Regions from separate parts of the Pseudoalteromonas sp. SWXJZ94C genome, predicted to be linked through region 2. Evidence: predicted binding sites of a transcription regulator. Region 2 holds the regulator's gene; each other region holds the start of a gene.

Region 1 (6,113 bases), on a different contig from region 2:
CAGGCTCTTGCGGTAAATAACCAATTTTTGTACCAGGCTGAGGATGTGCATCACCTTCAAAATCTTGGTCAACACCGGCCATAATACGTAGTAACGTAGATTTACCAGAACCGTTTAAACCAAGCACACCAATTTTAGCGCCAGGAAAAAAGTGTAACGAAATATCTTTTAAGATAGTGCGCTTAGGTGGCACAACCTTAGATACTCGACTCATCGAGAATATAAATTTATCAGGTAAAACCATGGAGGAAAGCCTTCAAATAATAATAAAAATTTCAATGTTGTATTGTAGTGGCTGACGGGTGAAACAGTCAACGAATGCTGTATAGAACTATACACTTGTGTTGGTAATGGATGCGTTTATAGCTTATTAAAAGCTCATTAAAATGCGGTTATTACAAAGTCCGTAATGTGTAAGATAATGTAATGCATTGTTTTATATTGTTCGAAGATATTTCAATTTGAGTAAAAAAGAGACAAGATGTTTACAGGTTACAAAAAAGAAACAAATTTTAAGAGTTAGTCTAAAACTTGTTTTAAATCATAAGTAGTCATCTAGTATTAATTACGTTTAAGGAATGAACATGAAAACAACAACAGTTATAAAATTAAGCGCGTTACTTTTAGGTTTATATTCATTTTCGAGCCACGCAGACATGCTCCGTGTAAGCGGCTATTACCATGGAGTAGGTATGGGCTCAACACAGATTGATGTTCATGAAAGTGATAGCTTACAATTTACAACGCTTTACGGACGGTTTGGTTATCAGTTTTCGCAATACTTTGCATTAGAAGGGCGTGTAGGGTTTGGATTAAATGATGAATTAGCACCTTTAAATGGAGTTGTTTTTACTCAAAACCCACAAGACGGCTCGCTCACCTCAGAACCCATTCAGAGCCAAATTGATTCAAGCCTTGATTTGCAAACAAGTATATTTGTAAAAGCTAATTACCCAATTTCATCTCGAGCTGATGTGTTTTTATTTGGGGGCTATGGCAGAAATAAATTAAGTTATAATGAAGGCGACTTAAGAAACCTGGCAGAATCAATAATTGGTACAGATACAAAAACTTCGCTTATAACTGAGCAAAACTATGATGAAGGCGGCGTAACTTACGGAACTGGAGTTGACTATATGTTAAGTCAACAATGGCAAGTAAGTGCAGAGTATCAATATTTTGATGCAGATCAAGGCGATATTTACGCACTTAATTTATCTGTGATTTACCGTTTTTAACTGCATATGCGCTACTCGTTTTTAGTAGCGCTACTTCAAAATATTAAAGCTGGTTGTTTTATAATAAAGGTGTTTTTCCTCATACACATCATCTCGGTAAATCCTAATTTAATAGAATGAATAAATTTCATTTAGACATCTATACATCTAGAGGTTGATATTTTTTACTTTCAGTTCATAATTAACTTTCGGTTTTTATGAGCAGGAGTAAAAATATGCCAATTACAGTAAAAGACGAGTTACCGGCTATTGCACGTTTACGTCAAGAAAACGTATTTGTAATGCCAAAAACACGTGCAAAAACGCAAGAAATACGCCCAATGCGTTTGGCTATTTTAAACTTAATGCCTAATAAAGTAGAAACCGAAGTTCAGTTTATTCGTTTGCTTGCCAACTCGCCTTTGCAAGTAAATGTAGAACTACTGCGCCTCGACACTCACCGCAGTAGCAGTAATTCAGAAGAGCACCTTGATACCTTTTATCGTTATTTTTCTGAGGTTAAAGACAACAATTACGATGCGTTAATTGTAACCGGTGCGCCACTTGCCCATTTAGAATACGACGATGTAGCGTATTGGGATGAGCTAAAGGTCATTATTGATTGGGCTGAGCAACATGTTACCTCTACGTTATTTTCGTGCTGGGCAGCACATGCAGCGCTATATCACCGTTACAATTTAAAGCGTGATTTAAAAGACGACAAACTGTGTGGTGTATTTACCCACCAATGTTACTTTGATCACGGCGCACTGACTCGCGGATTCGACGACACCTTTTTAGTACCGCACTCACGTTATGGCCACATTGATATAAATAAAATAAACGCCTGCGATGAGCTAGTTGTACTGGCTGGTTCTGAGCGAGTAGGGGCTTACTTACTTAAAAATAAATCGGGTAGCCAAGTGTTTATAACCGGCCACCCAGAGTACGACGCCGACTCGCTAAAAGCAGAATACGACCGCGATTGTAAAAAAAGCCCTAATGCACCAAAACCCGAAAATTATTTTCCGGATGACGATGCAACCAAACAACCTTCAAAAACGTGGCAAAGCCATGCTTTTTTACTTTTTTCGAACTGGTTAAATTACTACGTGTACCAAACCACACCGTATGATATTAATTTAGTTAGCCAAGACGTGAGGACTAACAACTATGCCGAATAACGCTCCTACAAATAATAAGCAAGCCGAAATAAGCGCCGCATTAAAAGAACGCATTTTAATTTTAGATGGCGCTATGGGCACCATGATCCAAGATCATAAGCTAGAAGAAGAAGACTATCGCGGAGAGCGTTTTAAAGACTGGCATGTATTAATTAAAGGTAATAACGATTTATTAAGCCTAACCAAGCCTAATTTAATCACTGATATTCATCGTGGTTTTTTATCAGCGGGCGCCGATATTATCGAAACCAATACGTTTAACTCGACCACTATTTCGATGGAAGATTACGACATGGCAAGCCTAAGTCGTGAAATAAACCTAGAGTCGGCTAAATTAGCACGCGCCATTTGTGATGAATTTACGGCTAAAACGCCAGAAAAACCACGTTATGTAGCCGGTGTTTTAGGGCCGACATCTAAAACGTGTTCAATTTCGCCAGACGTAAACGATCCGGGTTACCGAAATGTCACCTTTGACAAGCTGGTTACTGCGTATATTGAATCAACACTTGCATTAATGGAAGGCGGCGCCGATTTAATACTAATCGAAACTATATTCGATACCCTTAACGCAAAAGCCGCCTCGTTTGGCGTAGAAGAAGCCTTTGAGCAAGCAGGACGTAAATTACCAGTTATGATTTCGGGTACTATTACCGACGCCTCTGGTCGTACGCTTTCGGGGCAAACAACCGAAGCATTTTATAATTCTATTCGCCATATTAAGCCTATTTCAATTGGTTTAAACTGTGCGCTTGGTCCTGATTTACTGCGCCAGTATGTAGAAGAGTTATCGCGCGTGTGCGAAACCTTTACATCGGTACATCCTAATGCGGGCTTACCAAATGAGTTTGGTGAATACGACTTAGAAGCGGGCGATATGGCAACCGAAATTATCGATTGGGGTAAATCGGGCTTTATTAATATAGTAGGCGGATGCTGTGGCACCACGCCTGCGCATATTCGCGCTTTTGCAAAAGGTTTAGCGGGCGTTAAACCACGCCAGCTACCAGAGCTTGAAGTACGCATGCGTTTATCAGGCCTTGAAGCCTGTAACTTAAATTAAGGAGCCAACATGACCCAACAAATAGCAGTATTTACTAATGTCGGCGAACGTACCAATGTAACGGGTTCTGCCATGTTTAAACGTTTAATCATGGAAGAAGACTTTGAAGCCGCGCTAACAGTGGCACGCGAACAAGTAGAAAATGGCGCACAGGTTATTGATATAAACATGGACGAAGCCATGTTGGACTCAAAAGCCGCCATGGTTAAGTTTTTAAACTTAATAGCCTCAGAGCCTGATATTTCTCGCGTACCAATTATGGTCGACTCCTCAAAATGGGAAGTAATAGAAGCAGGCTTAAAGTGTATTCAAGGCAAGGCAATTGTTAACTCAATATCGCTAAAAGAGGGTGAAGAGCCGTTTATTCGCCAAGCTAAAATAATAAAACGCTTTGGTGCAGCCGCTGTTGTAATGGCGTTTGATACCGACGGGCAAGCCGACACGGCAGACCGTAAGTTCGCAATATGTGCGCGCAGTTATAAAATATTGGTAGAAGACATTGGCTTTGCGCCAGAAGATATTATATTCGACCCTAATATATTTGCCGTAGCCACCGGTATTGAAGAGCACGATAACTACGCCGTAGAATTTATTGAAGGCACTCGCCGTATTAAGCAAAATTTGCCGCACTGTAAAGTGTCGGGCGGTGTATCAAATGTATCGTTTTCGTTTAGGGGTAATAACCCCGTACGTGAAGCCATTCACTCGGTGTTTTTATATCACGCTATTCAAGCTGGTATGGACATGGGTATTGTAAATGCGGGGCAACTAGCCGTTTACGATGATATACCAGAAGAACTACGTAAAGCCGTTACAGACGTAATACTTAACACCGACTCAGGCGCAGGCGAGCGTTTAGTAGAGCTTGCACCAAAATACTCGGGTATGGCGCAAGCCGAGCGAGTAGAAGATTTAGAGTGGCGCACATGGCCTGTTGCAAAACGCCTTGAGCACGCGCTTGTTAAAGGTATTACTACCTTTATAGATGAAGATACCGAAGAATGCCGCGCCGCAGCAGCTAAACCTATTCACGTAATTGAAGGGCCGTTAATGGACGGCATGAACGTGGTAGGCGACTTATTTGGCGCAGGTAAAATGTTTTTACCACAAGTTGTTAAATCGGCGCGCGTAATGAAGCGAGCCGTAGCCTACCTAGACCCATACATTGAGCTTGAAAAAGAAGAAGGCTCAACTAACGGTAAAATAGTGATGGCGACCGTAAAAGGTGACGTACACGACATAGGTAAAAATATTGTGGGTGTTGTACTGCAATGTAATAACTATGAAGTAATCGACTTAGGCGTAATGGTACCGGCTGATAAAATACTCCAAACCGCCATCGACGAAAAAGCCGATATTATTGGATTATCGGGCTTAATTACCCCATCGCTTGACGAAATGGTACACGTAGCAAAAGAAATGAAACGCCGTGGCTTTGAACTGCCGCTGTTAATTGGTGGAGCTACTACTTCTAAAGCGCACACCGCAGTAAAAATTGAGCCGCAATATGACAAAGGCGTAGTGTATGTAAGTAATGCCAGCCGTGCAGTAGGTGTGGTTTCAAACTTATTATCAAAAGAATTTAAACCCGACTTTTTAGCTAAAACGCAAGCGGAATATGTAAAAGTACGCGAGCAACAAGCGCGCAAAAAACCACGTTCTAAGCCTGTTACAATTCAGCGCGCACGCGATAACGCAGCACAACTCGATTGGGATAACTACACGCCACCAGTGCCTAAAAAGCTTGGCGTGATCGAGTTTAAAAACGTATCAATTGCCACTTTGCGTAAATACATAGATTGGACGCCATACTTTATGACGTGGTCAATTGCCGGTAAATACCCGCGCATAATGACCGATGAAGTAGTAGGCGAGCAAGCGCAAAGCTTATTTAAAGACGCTAACGACATGTTAGACGACCTTGAAAAAGCCGGCAGTTTGCAACCACTTGGCGTAATTGGTTTATTCCCTGCAAACCGCGTTGGGGACGACATAGAAATATACACCGACGAAACACGCAAAACGCTGTTAACTACTTCATGCCATTTACGTCAGCAAACCGAAAAAACCGACTTTGCTAACTACTGCCTAGCCGACTACATAGCACCCAAAGGCACTCCAGACTATTTTGGCGCGTTTGCAGTAACAGGCGGTTTAGAAGAAGACGACTTGGCAAATGCGTTTGACGCACAGCAAGACGACTACAACAAAATAATGATTAAAGCGGTTGCCGATAGGCTCGCAGAAGCGTTTGCAGAATACCTACACGAAAAAGTACGTAAAGAGTATTGGGGTTTTGCACCAGACGAAAACCTAGCAAACGATGAGCTAATACGCGAAAACTACCAAGGTATTCGCCCAGCCCCTGGTTACCCAGCGTGCCCAGAGCACACCGAGAAAAAGAAAATTTGGCAATTACTCGATACCGAAAAGCGCATTGGCATGCAGCTAACCAGCTCATACGCGATGTGGCCAGGTGCTGCTGTTTCAGGTTGGTACTTTTCACACCCCGAAGCTAAGTACTACGCAGTAGCAGCGGTACAAAAGGATCAGGTTGAAGACTACGCTAAACGAACCAATATGACGCTAGCAGAAGCTGAAAGATGGCTATCGCCTAATTTGGGGTATGATCCGGAGTAATAGCGAAGC
Region 2 (6,113 bases):
TCGCGCTATAATCGCTGCCATTACGGCCCAACGTTACAGTATCGCCATTAGTATTTTTAGCAATAAATCCTGTTACTACGTTAATTTTACTATGATCGATTAAGTCGCTGCATTGCTTAACATTTTGTGTATGTAATAGTTGCCCATTATTTAAAGAAAATAACTCTCTAGCATCTTGCGCGCAGGCATCAATATTTAGTTGCTGTAAATAAGTTGCTAATAAACGCGCCGACCATAATTCACCATGAGCGAGTAACACAGCTTCTTGCAATTGCTTATTTTTAGCTAATTCTGTAATTAAACTTAATTCTTCATTTAATGTTTTAAGTGCACTGCGTTTAAGATCCGCTTGTAACAATTGCTCAATCAAATCACTTTGGTGATTACTTAGCTGTAATAATATATCAGCCACAACTTGCATATCTTGTTGCTGATAACTTTGCCATAGCGTTACTAGAGTATCAGTTGTTTTACCTGATGCAGATACCACCACACAATCACTAGGTTGAGTATGAGCTAAAATAATCTTTGCAACGCTTTGATAGCGCTCGGTCGAACTCAAACTCGAACCACCAAATTTATGTACGCAATTAACCATATTCTACCAATCCATTTTATGGGTGCTAATTACCAAAGTGCAGGATGAGCAGCACTTTGCTTAACGTTACCGTTAGACTACCCAGCACCTTTACCTAGTCGATTGGCATTAAGCTGTTGACCTGGTTTAACAAGGCTAAACACACGCTCCAGATCAGCGAGTAAATCTTGTATATCTTCAATACCAACCGAAATTCGAATCAACGTATCACCAACACCCGCCTCTAAACGTGCTTTTTCCTCCATTGCTGCATGAGTCATTGTCGCAGGGTGACAAATTAAGCTCTCTACCCCGCCAAGTGATTCAGCCAAACTAAAATCATGTAAGCTTGTTAAAAATGCTGCGGCATCGTTTATGTCGCCTTTAATATCAAAACTAACCATGCCACCAAAGCCAAGTTGTTGTGCTTTAGCGAGTGCATGTTGAGGATGCGACTCAAGGCCAGGATAATAAACTTGGCTAACAAATTCAGAGTTTTCAAGATATTTAGCGATTGCTAATGCATTTTCTTGGTGCTGCCTTAGGCGCACGTTCAAAGTACGTAAACCACGCAGTGTTAAATAACTATCAAATGGAGCACCTGTAATACCTATATTATTAGCCCACCAAGCAAGCTCATCACCAAGCTCTTGTGTTGCAGTAATAACAGCGCCGCCCACAACATCGGAATGTCCATTAATATATTTAGTGGTTGAATGCACCACAATATCTACACCAAACTTAATTGGGTTTTGCAGGGCTGGCGACAAGAACGTGTTATCGGCAGCCACTAATGCCCCGCATTGCTTTGCAATATCGGTTACTGCTTTTATGTCAGTTAAACGTAGCACTGGATTACTTGGTGTTTCGATCCAAATTAGTTTTGGTTTAATTGCTAATATTTTTTGAAGACTTTCTGGCTTTGTTAAATCTAAAACTTCAAGCTTTAGCAAGCCACGTTTTTGTAACGAAGTAAATAAACGGTAGCTTCCACCGTAGCAGTCGTGTGGGATCACTAATGTATCATCGTGATTAAGCAGCTGAGTTGCTAAATGCACAGCCGCCATACCTGTGGCTGTAATTATGCCGCGCACTCCACCTTCGAGCTCTGCAAGCGTCTCAGCTAAAATATCGCGATTAGGATTACCACTGCGACCGTAGTCATATGCACGCTTAGTATCGAAGTCGGCAAACGAATAAGTAGTCGATAAATAAATTGGTGCTACCACTGCTCCATGATGTTTATCGGCTTCTACACCGCTACGAACTGCAATGGTTGCTTTGTTTTTTTCGCTCATATTCGTCACCTAATTAATTTGGATGTTTAGACGTCTAAAAGAGTAATTTATTCAATTTAAGAAGTCAAAACATTTAAACCTCTAGATGGCTAAACAACAAGTATTTGACTATCTTTTTTAAATCGATAGAATTTCACGCATATTCACACGCTTTTTATGCCGTGTGAGCAATTAATAATCTGAGGCAACGATACATCTTATGGCTAAATGGAATGGTGAGTATATTCACCCATACGCAGAACACGGTAAAAAATCAGAACAAGTTAAGAAAATTACCGTTTCGATCCCACTAAATGTATTAAAGGTATTAACTGACGAACGTACTCGCCGTCAAATTAATAACCTGCGTCATGCAACAAACAGTGAGTTATTATGTGAAGCGTTTTTACATGCATTTACAGGTCAACCGTTACCTAATGACGACGACCTACGTAAAGATAACGCAGAAAAAGTACCAGAAGAAGTGAAAAAAATAATGCAAGAAATGGGGTTAGAAGTCCCTGTTTTAGATGACGAATAAATAGATAAAGTAAAACAAAAAAACCTCAGTAATTACTGAGGTTTTTTTATGACTAAATTTTACTGTGTAACGCTACTGTATAGGTTTACTGCATATAGTTTTCTGGCAACTCAATTTGCGCTACACCAGATTCAACAGCAGCAAGAGCAACCGCTCTTGCTATGCGTGGTAATAAACGTGGGTCCATTGGTTTTGGAATAATATACTGCGCACCAAATTCTAGCTTATCTACACCAGCGGCTTTTAGCACTTCAACAGGTACAGGCTCTTTTGCAATGCTGCGAATAGCTTCTACTGCTGCTATTTTCATTTCATCGTTAATAGCACTTGCGCGTACATCAAGCGCACCACGAAAAATAAACGGGAAACACAAAACATTATTAACCTGATTTGGATAATCAGAACGCCCTGTCGCCATAATTAAATCATTGCGTGCGCTGTGTGCAAGTGCAGGATCAATTTCAGGATCAGGGTTTGAGCACGCAAACACAACCGGCTTATCTGCCATAAGCTTTAAATCTTCAGCTCCTAATAAATTAGGACCTGATACACCAACGAATACATCTGCATCTGCAATTACATCTTGTAATGTGCGTTTATCTGTATTATTAGCAAATAATTTTTTATACTCATTTAGATCTTCACGGCGAGTATGGATAACTCCTTTGCGGTCCAGCATGTAAATGTGTTCACGCAGTGCGCCACACTTTATTAATAGCTCCATACATGCAACGGCCGCAGCACCAGCACCTAAGCATACAATAGTAGCATCTTCGATTGATTTTTCTTGTACTTCGAGTGCATTTAACATACCCGCAGCGGTAACGATTGCAGTGCCATGTTGATCATCATGAAAAACAGGAATACTACAGCGCTCAATGAGTGCTTTTTCAATTTCAAAACACTCTGGCGCCTTAATATCTTCAAGGTTAATACCACCGAATGTGTCGGCAATATTAGCAACCGTGTTAATAAAATCTTCTGTTGTTTTGTGCTTAACTTCAATATCGATTGAATCTAGACCCGCAAAACGTTTAAATAATAAAGCTTTACCTTCCATTACCGGCTTAGATGCAAGAGGACCTAAATTACCTAACCCTAAAATGGCAGTGCCATTGGTAATTACCGCAACCATATTGCCTTTACCGGTATATTTGTAAGCATTTGCAGGATCAGCGGCAATTTCACGCACAGGTTCGGCAACCCCTGGACTATATGCTAACGCTAAGTCTTGAACCGTTTCAGCTGGCTTAGTTAGCTCAATGCTGATTTTGCCTGGAACGGGATGAGAATGATAATGTAGTGCTTGTTCACGAAAGTCTGACATAACGCGATTGTATCCTGCAATTTAAGTTAAAGTGAGAGGTGTTGTCTGGGTTACGATACCCTTATTATTTTTAAATTCCAAGTAATATCAGATCTATCCTGTTATCTGCTAGATGCATTGATTTTAAGAGGTTTTTTTAAAAAACAGCTAAAACACAGCAACATTTCATGAGCAAAAATTCATCTAAAATATAGTTTTAAAAGCACTTTTAGCGTGTTGTGATTTTTGATGTAGCGCGCAGTTGAGACTTTAATATAAACCATATTAAATGACTTAAATCGTTACTTTTAAAACATTTATCTTCATGTTAGCTGCATTTAACAACGTAGTTAAAATTAGATAATTAAAAATATAGAGACAATTATGCAGTTTGTCTGCAGAGGTTTATGCATACTCATAATAAAAGCAGAAAATAGTGATACGAAGAAGAAAGGGGATAATTAAAATAAAAAATAAATAAATGAGATAAATTATAGGTATAAAAAAAGCACCCTAAGGTGCTTTTCTCAACTAGACAGCAATAATTACTTCTTGCTACCAAGTGCACCGAAACGCTTGTTGAAACGATCAACACGTCCGCCAGTGTCTAAAACTTTTTGCTTACCAGTGTAAAACGGGTGACACGCAGAACATACGTCTAAGTGAATGTTTTTACATAAAGTAGAGCTTGTTTCGAATTCATTTCCGCATGAACATGTTGCTGAAATTACTTCGTACTTAGGGTGAATACCTTCTTTCATAGAAACCTCTAGTTAAGGCCGCATCGCTCTCCAAACCCGTAGTTTGGTACCATACGTCGTTAAAACAAATTGTTGGAGCCGGATTTTATCCAACAACAACCCCGCACACAAGTTTTAATTATATTTTTTGCTAAAAAAGTAATCAAATACTAAAGCAACTACAATTTGCTTGTAGGTTTTTAGCTATATTTTTAGTACATTACAGCATTAATTTTATAGGTAGAGTTGTTATGCGTTTTGTTGAAGTTGCAATAAAGGTTCCACTACCACGCACCTTTGATTATAAAATAGACGAGCAACTCACTAATATTGCCTCAGACTTAAAACCTGGTATGCGCGTTTTAGTGCCTTTTGGTAATCAACGTAAAGTTGCTGTAGTACTGGCACTCAAAAACACGACTGAAGTACCTGAAAACAAAATTAAAAGTATTTTTGAAGTTATTGACGATACCCCTATTTTATCATCGCAGCATATAGAACTACTTAGTTTTACTGCCCGTTATTACTGTTATCCGCTAGGTGAAACTATCCACATAGCATTACCAAGTGCATTACGCCAAGGTGAGTCGCCAGATAAAACCAGTATTAACATGGTCGCACTTACAGAAAAAGGCGCCAAAGTACCTTCGTTAAAAGCAAAAACGCAGCTCAACTTATTAAAGCAATTATCGCAATCGGGTAAATCGTCATTAACTGAGCTAAAAGCTTTAGGATTTAGTAAAAAAACGATTGATAGCCTTATCGATAAAGACCTAATAACACAAACTATTGAACACGATAACCAATGGCAAAGCGTCGCTCCTACTGTTGGTAGCAAGCCAACACTTAATAAAGAGCAAGCGGTAGCCTGTACTGCAATAAATCAAAGTACAGGTTTTAGCAGCTTTTTATTAGAAGGTGTTACAGGGAGCGGTAAAACCGAAGTTTATTTGCAATGCCTTGAAGAGGTATTAAAACGCGGCGAACAAGCTCTCGTATTAGTACCCGAAATAGGCTTAACACCACAAACAGTTAACCGTTTTCGCCGCCGCTTTCCTGATACGCCAATCATGCTTTGGCACTCAGCCCTTACCGACAACGAGCGGTTACAAACATGGCGTTTTTGCGAGAAAGGCAGTTGTGCAGTAGTGATTGGCACACGTTCGAGTATTTTTCTACCATTTTTAAAGCTCGGCATGATTGTAGTGGATGAAGAGCACGACTCTTCATTTAAACAACAAGATACATTGCGTTACCACGCTCGCGATTTAGCAGCGTATCGCGCCTACCAACATAAAATTCCACTTATATTAGGTAGCGCAACACCAGCGCTCGAAACACTCCATAAAGCTATAAATAATAAATACCAATTATTAAGCCTAACTGAGCGCGCTCAAACAGCGACCGATAACCAATTTAAATTGCTCGATATGAAAGGACAACCCGACCAAGCAGGTATTGCTCATGCAAGCCTTGCAACTATGCGTCAGCATTTAAATCGTGGCAAACAAGTAATGGTGTTTTTAAATCGTCGTGGGTTTTCGCCAACACTTATTTGTCATGAATGTGGTTGGTTGAGTGAATGTAAACGCTGCAGTACCAGCGCAACTTTTCATAAGGCAATTGGTCAAATGATCTGTCACCACTGTGGCGATCAATATCATGTTCCTCA
Region 3 (6,113 bases), on a different contig from region 2:
ATGTAGCTGAAACTAATAATACTTTATACGTTAATGATGCAAGTAAAAACGATTTATGGAATACCTTGCCAGAAGTGATTGATGAGGGCATCGAATCCTACTCAGGTTTACCAATTCATTGGCCAGAAGGCGAAATGTTTGGCACTTTATGCTTAAAAGATACTAAAAAAACAAGCTATACCAATGAATATTTTGAACTCATAGAACAACTACGCGATTTAATTGAAGACGATCTAGCGCTTGTTTATAGTTATGAGCAAATGCGCGAAATAGCCATGTTAGACTCATTAACGAATATTTATAATCGTCGAGCACTGAGTTTACTTGCTCAGCAAAAGCTTAACTTAGCGCAGCGTTTAGGGTTTGATGTGTGTTGTATGTTTATTGATATAAACGACTTTAAAAAATTAAACGATACCTGTGGGCATGAAGTTGGCGACAAAGCCTTAATTATATTGGCAGATACCCTAAAAATTCACTTAAGAAATGCCGATATAGTAGGGCGATTAGGTGGCGATGAGTTTGTTACGGTGATGCAAGTAAGCGATAAGAGTAAAATTAACTATATCATGGATAAAATATCCTCTGAGTACTCAAAAGCTTTACTTAAAGAGAATGTGTGCGATTTATCGCTCAGTATTGGTTACAGTTTTACTGATAAACAAAAGCAGCCCTTTGAAGCGCTATTAAATGATGCAGACCATGCAATGTATAAAAATAAACAAGCGTACAAGCTTGCTAAAAAAGCGCAGTAATAAGAATAGTTTAAAATTTAATTACGTAGTTTGAGTTGATTTTACTCAATTCATTTTTAATTAGCAAAAAAGGTATTATGAAAAATTGTATTTATCACTGTTTCCTTTTAACTTATTAATTAATGTAACTACATCAATTAGGGATTGAATATTATGTGCCCAGTGGTTAAATTCTTCTGAAATAACCTTAAAATAATAAGTTCTTTTTTATGTTTTAATCATTCATCAAGAGCTTATTTAGATATTTATTATAGAGCATGGAGGGCGTAATGAAGCCTAAGCAGATTATTATTATTCGTCATGGGCAATCTCAAGCAAACATAGATAAAGGGATGTATGAGCATACTCCTGATCATTTAGTTAATTTAACTGAATCAGGTAAAGAGCAATGTATAAAAACGGGTGTAAAACTAAACGAACTGCTAGCAAATAAAAATGTAACTGTGTGGTCCTCACCTTATAACAGAGCAAGGCAAACAACTGAGCTAATCACCTCTGAGCTAAAAAGTAATATTAAATATAAAGAAGATCCTAGATTACGTGAACAAGATTGGGGGAATTTTTATACGCAAGATGAGGCTCGCCTTAAATATGAAGATCGCAAAAGGCATAGTTACTTTTTTTATCGTATAGAAAATGGTGAATCAGGTGCAGATGTATATGATCGAATTTCTACGTTTTTAGAAACGCTGTATCGCGATTTTTCTCAAGATAATTGGACCGATAGTCTTGTTATTAGTACACATGGTATTACAGCTTTAGTCTTTTTAATGCGCTATTTTCATTGGTCGTATGAGCAATATGAAGAAGCTGAAAAGTTTTTTAATTGTGGGTTTGTTGTGCTTGAGCTCGATGAAGAATCAGAACGATATCATTTATCAATTGATATGCGAGAAGGCATTGATAGTGTACTTGAATCTGATTTATGAAAGCTAAAATGTAAAAAGGAGCTTAATGCTGGAATTATCGATAATTAATTCAAAACCCATAGCTGATCATATTTTAGAGATATATTTTAGTGATGGGCATAAATATTTGGTTGATTTTCATCCATTTATTTTCTCTGTTGGGCACCCAGATTATGATATTTATAAACAGAGAAGGCATTTTCTCAATTATAAAATTGTAGATGGGAATTTAAATTGGGACGATTATAAAATGATTTTTCCAGTAGCAGACTTGTACAGTAATAGGCTTGTTAAGAGTAAGTAGCTTATTATTTATTATCTTTATATTCAGTTGAATAGCAGATTAAATTCAAAATATTGAGAAGTCTAATTATTTACTTTATGTAGATAAAACGTAAGAAAAGCTACCTCTTATCAAATTTATCTATGTAAAGTTCAACATAGAAAGGGAAATTTTTTTATAAACTTAACTACAAGAGTTTGGTTTATGTATTCAGGTATCGGCTTTATTGTATCTCTAGTCATAATAAGCTTATTTGATGCTTTTCCTCACTTTAGATTTATATCTAATGAGGGAATAATTTTTGGTGTTATGTGCTCCTCTATGGGGTTTGCCTTAAAAAGGCTTGAGAGTAATAACCAAAAACACCTTCAATAAATAGCTTAAGCTGAATATTTTTACTTGTATTTATTAATTTATTTTTCAAAGAATGGACATAAAAAAGCAAGCCATGAGGCTTGCCAAGAAGGGTGTTAATTAGCTCTTACCTAGCCTTTAAGCTATTAGCTTTTCCGCAAGGTTTAATTCCATAATGGCTTTTAATAAACGATATAAGTTAATTGACGCGTCAATTTCTTCTTTACGGTTTGTTAAGCTTTCAATATTTAGGCCCAGCGGTACATCTAAATGCGCACAGCTTTTAAGTATTAAGTCGAGGTTTTCGCGGCAAATACGTACTGATTCGCTTAATGTATTGTCTGCATCAAGCATGCGCCATTTAGTTGCCTCTGGCACTGAGATACCCAACCATTGCATAAAGTCTAAGGTTTTTTCGCCGCCGCACGGTGTAAACGTTAATATAATACGTTGAGGTGTAATACCCTGTGCTTTACATGTACGTGCGTAGCTAGTAATTAGCTCTATAGTCGCTTGTGCGTCGTAAACAGCTTGCGATATAAAAAACTGACAACCTTGTGCTGTTTTTTCTATTAATCGTTCGTGCTCATTTCGTTTACTTGAATGGCGCTCAGCAATAGTAACGCCACCTAAAAAGAAATCATCTGATTGCTCAGCCAATGCTTTATATGCGTCAGGCAGGCTTAACTTGATATCGCCTACCGATGACGGGCTACCTACTAAAACAACATTTTGTAAATCGTAGTCGTTTTTAGTTTCACTTAGCCAATCTTTAAATTCGCCTACGCCACGCTGCGCCACACTTTTATAAGTAATCACATCTTGTGCAGATAAATTACGAAGTAAATGGCTGTATTCACGCGGATCAACGGTTTGTTTAAACGCAAATGGACGGTCTTGATTAGTTCGGCTGCTTTCGTCTTGAATGTCGTAAATTATCACGCCGTCGTATTCAATTTCGTGTAAGCGACCTAATAGCTTTTCTGCAATGGTTTTTAATTGCGCTTTATCGGTGCCAATTTTAGGCGGGGTAGTACCAATAAGATAAACACCTTGGTTGGTGTCCACTATCTTCTCTTTTAGTGATAAAGCCATAATCCTCATTCCAGCTAAGTTTGTTTTGATGGATTTAATATAGCAGCCATTTAGACGTCTAGATAGATTTATTTAATGAAAGTTTTTCAACTAACATGATGTTTATTCATATTGCTTGTTCCTATAATTTATAATTGACACAGTTGTTTACATAATAAATTCCCTTTGGGCTCTTATATTTATTGGCTTTGGGGCATAATCGAGGGTGAGTTAGTAATACATCTGACAACAAATTTGCTCAATTTAAAAAGGGACAACAATGAAATTTAAATTATTAGCAACCAGCTTAGCGGTATCGCTGGCGTTAACAGGTTGCGCCATGCAACAAAACCAAAGCACGCAAACAACAGCACAACAAGAACAAGTAAATAAAGCTGATGATCGTGTTTTTTCACAAGATTACTTAATTGAAGAACTAGAAAACGGCTTACGCGTAATGGTTGTTAAAACCGATTACCCCGATGTCGTGTCGCTGCAAATTCCGGTATCGGTTGGATCGCGTAACGAAGTTGAAGAGGGCAAAACAGGTTTTGCTCACTTTTTTGAACACATGATGTTTAAAGGCTCACAAAAATATCCTGAAGATGTGTATTCAGACATATTAAAAAATTCAGGTGTTGATAACCGCGCGTACACAACAAACGATTACACCAACTACCATTTAAATTTTTCAAAGCAGCATCTTGATAAAGTACTTGAGCTTGAAGCTGATATTTTTCAAAACTTAACCTACACCGAAGAGCAATTTAGAACCGAAGCACAAACGGTAAAAGGTGAGTACTTAAAAAACAACGCGAGCCCAGTTCGTAAATTATTAAGCGCTGTACGCGAAGAAGCGTTTGATAAGCACACGTATAAACACACCACTATGGGCTTTTTTAAAGACATAGAAGCGATGCCTGATCAAATGGCGTACGGTAAAGAGTTTTTTGCTAAATTTTATAAGCCTGAGTATGTATCGCTGGTAATTGTGGGCGATGTAGAGCCAGAAGAAACAATGGCAATGGTTAAAAAGCATTGGGGCAGCTGGAAAAAAGGTAACTACGTTGCTGACATTAAGGCAGAGCCTGTTCAACAAGAACCAAAATATTTGCACCAGCAAGATGAAGCGCTACCAGGGCATTGGTTACTTGTATCCTACAAAGGCGCTGCGTGGAAGCCTGCCAAAAAAGACAGAGCGGCACTTGATTTAATATCACAACTTTATTTTTCAAACAATTCAGATTTATACCAAGAGCTAGTGGTCGACAAACAAATTGCCAGCCAAATGTTTACCTATAACCCAGAGACTAAAGATCCGGGTTTATTACACGTATTTGTTAAAGTAGAAAGCGCAGACGATTTAGCCACTGCACGCGATGCTATTAACCGCACTTATGCAAAAGCACGCACTGAGCTTGTTGATGAGCAAAAGCTGAGTGATTTAAAATCAAACCTTAAATACAGTTTTATTAATGGTCTTGATTCGTCGCAAGCGATTGCATCAACCCTTGCCAGCTACATGCACTTTGAGCGCGATCCAGAGGTTATAAACCAGCTTTATAAATCATCAGATAACATTACCAGCGCAGATATTAAAGCCGTTGCTAATAAATACTTTACCGATAACGCCCGTACCACATTAACGATGTCGGCACTTGATAAAGCCCCAGGGTTTGAGCAAGAAGTTGATTTAAATGCACTTACTGCAAAGCTTGAGCAAGCACCTGCGGCACCTGTATTTAAAGTGCTTGATAAAACCAATAGTTCACCATTAATTGATGTTAACTTTTTATTCAATACCGGTGCGGCTGCCGACCCTCAAGGCAAAAAAGGCGTTGCTGCGTTAACTGCGGCTATGCTTGCAAAAGGTGGCTCGCAGGCGACAAGCTATAAAGATATTCAAAAAGCACTTTATCCGCTTGCGGGTAGTTTTGGTTATCAAATAGATAAAGAAATGCTGTCGTTTCAAGGGCGTATTCATAAAGATAACGCGGCGCAGTGGTATGCACTTGTGAGCGATCAATTACTAAACCCAGGTTTTAGAGATGACGACTTTAAACGCCTTAAAAAAGAAATGATTGACGGTATTAAATCAGGCTTAAAAGCATCTAACGATGAAGAGCTAGGCAAAGAAGTGCTATACAGCGCGCTTTATAAAAATCATCCTTACGAAAGTTACAATTACGGTGATATTTCGGATTTAGAAGCGCTGACGCTGGATGATGTTAAAGCATTTTATAACAGTGAGCTTACGCAATCTAAACTCACGGTTGGCTTAATTGGGGCTGTACCTGCAAACCTTAAAGCTAAAATGATGAGCGATTTTGCAACGCTACCAAAGGGTGAGCAAAGCCGTTTAAGTATTCCTGATGCGCCAGAGCTTAAAGGTCATCATGCAACTATTGTAGAAAAGTCTGCGCAATCGACCGCAGTATCGTTTGGCTTTCCTATTGATACAATAAGAAGCAGCGAAGACTGGACAGCCCTTTGGCTTGTGCGTTCGTACTTTGGTGAGCACCGTAGTTCTAACAGCTTTTTATATGAGCGCATTCGTGAAACTCGCGGCATGAACTATGGCGATTACGCATACATTGAATACTTTCCACGTGGTATGTTTCAAACCAAACCTGATGCAAACCTAGGCCGCTCTGAACAAATATTTCAAGTTTGGTTACGTCCACTTCGCTCTAATAACGATGCGCACTTTGCAACTCGTACGGCTTTATTTGAGCTAGA

The links. Region 2 encodes MetJ, which represses methionine synthesis genes. Its sites were predicted from a motif close to TAGACGTCTAGACGTCTA; they were not measured.
Positions count from the first base shown of each region.
Region 1: metA (homoserine O-succinyltransferase) is a predicted target of MetJ. The motif match lies at 1,371-1,388, and genes of this name have one in related genera.
Region 3: I6F65_RS19575 (methylenetetrahydrofolate reductase) is a predicted target of MetJ. The motif match lies at 3,439-3,456, and genes of this name have one in related genera.

Region 1 covers NZ_JADYXF010000004.1:102,090-108,202, reverse strand. The annotation lists gene ettA (energy-dependent translational throttle protein EttA) at 1-244, opposite strand, end outside; gene I6F65_RS02745 (porin family protein) at 585-1,238, shown strand; gene metA (homoserine O-succinyltransferase) at 1,454-2,401, shown strand; gene I6F65_RS02735 (homocysteine S-methyltransferase family protein) at 2,391-3,464, shown strand; gene metH (methionine synthase) at 3,474-6,104, shown strand.
Region 2 covers NZ_JADYXF010000037.1:23,425-29,537, reverse strand. The annotation lists gene metL (bifunctional aspartate kinase/homoserine dehydrogenase II) at 1-598, opposite strand, end outside; gene metB (cystathionine gamma-synthase) at 676-1,875, opposite strand; gene metJ (met regulon transcriptional regulator MetJ) at 2,075-2,395, shown strand; gene I6F65_RS15595 (malic enzyme-like NAD(P)-binding protein) at 2,481-3,722, opposite strand; gene rpmE (50S ribosomal protein L31) at 4,247-4,462, opposite strand; gene priA (primosomal protein N') at 4,693-6,113, shown strand, end outside.
Region 3 covers NZ_JADYXF010000066.1:757-6,869, reverse strand. The annotation lists gene I6F65_RS19590 (sensor domain-containing diguanylate cyclase) at 1-755, shown strand, start outside; gene I6F65_RS19585 (histidine phosphatase family protein) at 1,025-1,684, shown strand; gene I6F65_RS19580 (DUF2442 domain-containing protein) at 1,710-1,967, shown strand; gene I6F65_RS19575 (methylenetetrahydrofolate reductase) at 2,439-3,395, opposite strand; gene I6F65_RS19570 (pitrilysin family protein) at 3,655-6,113, shown strand, end outside.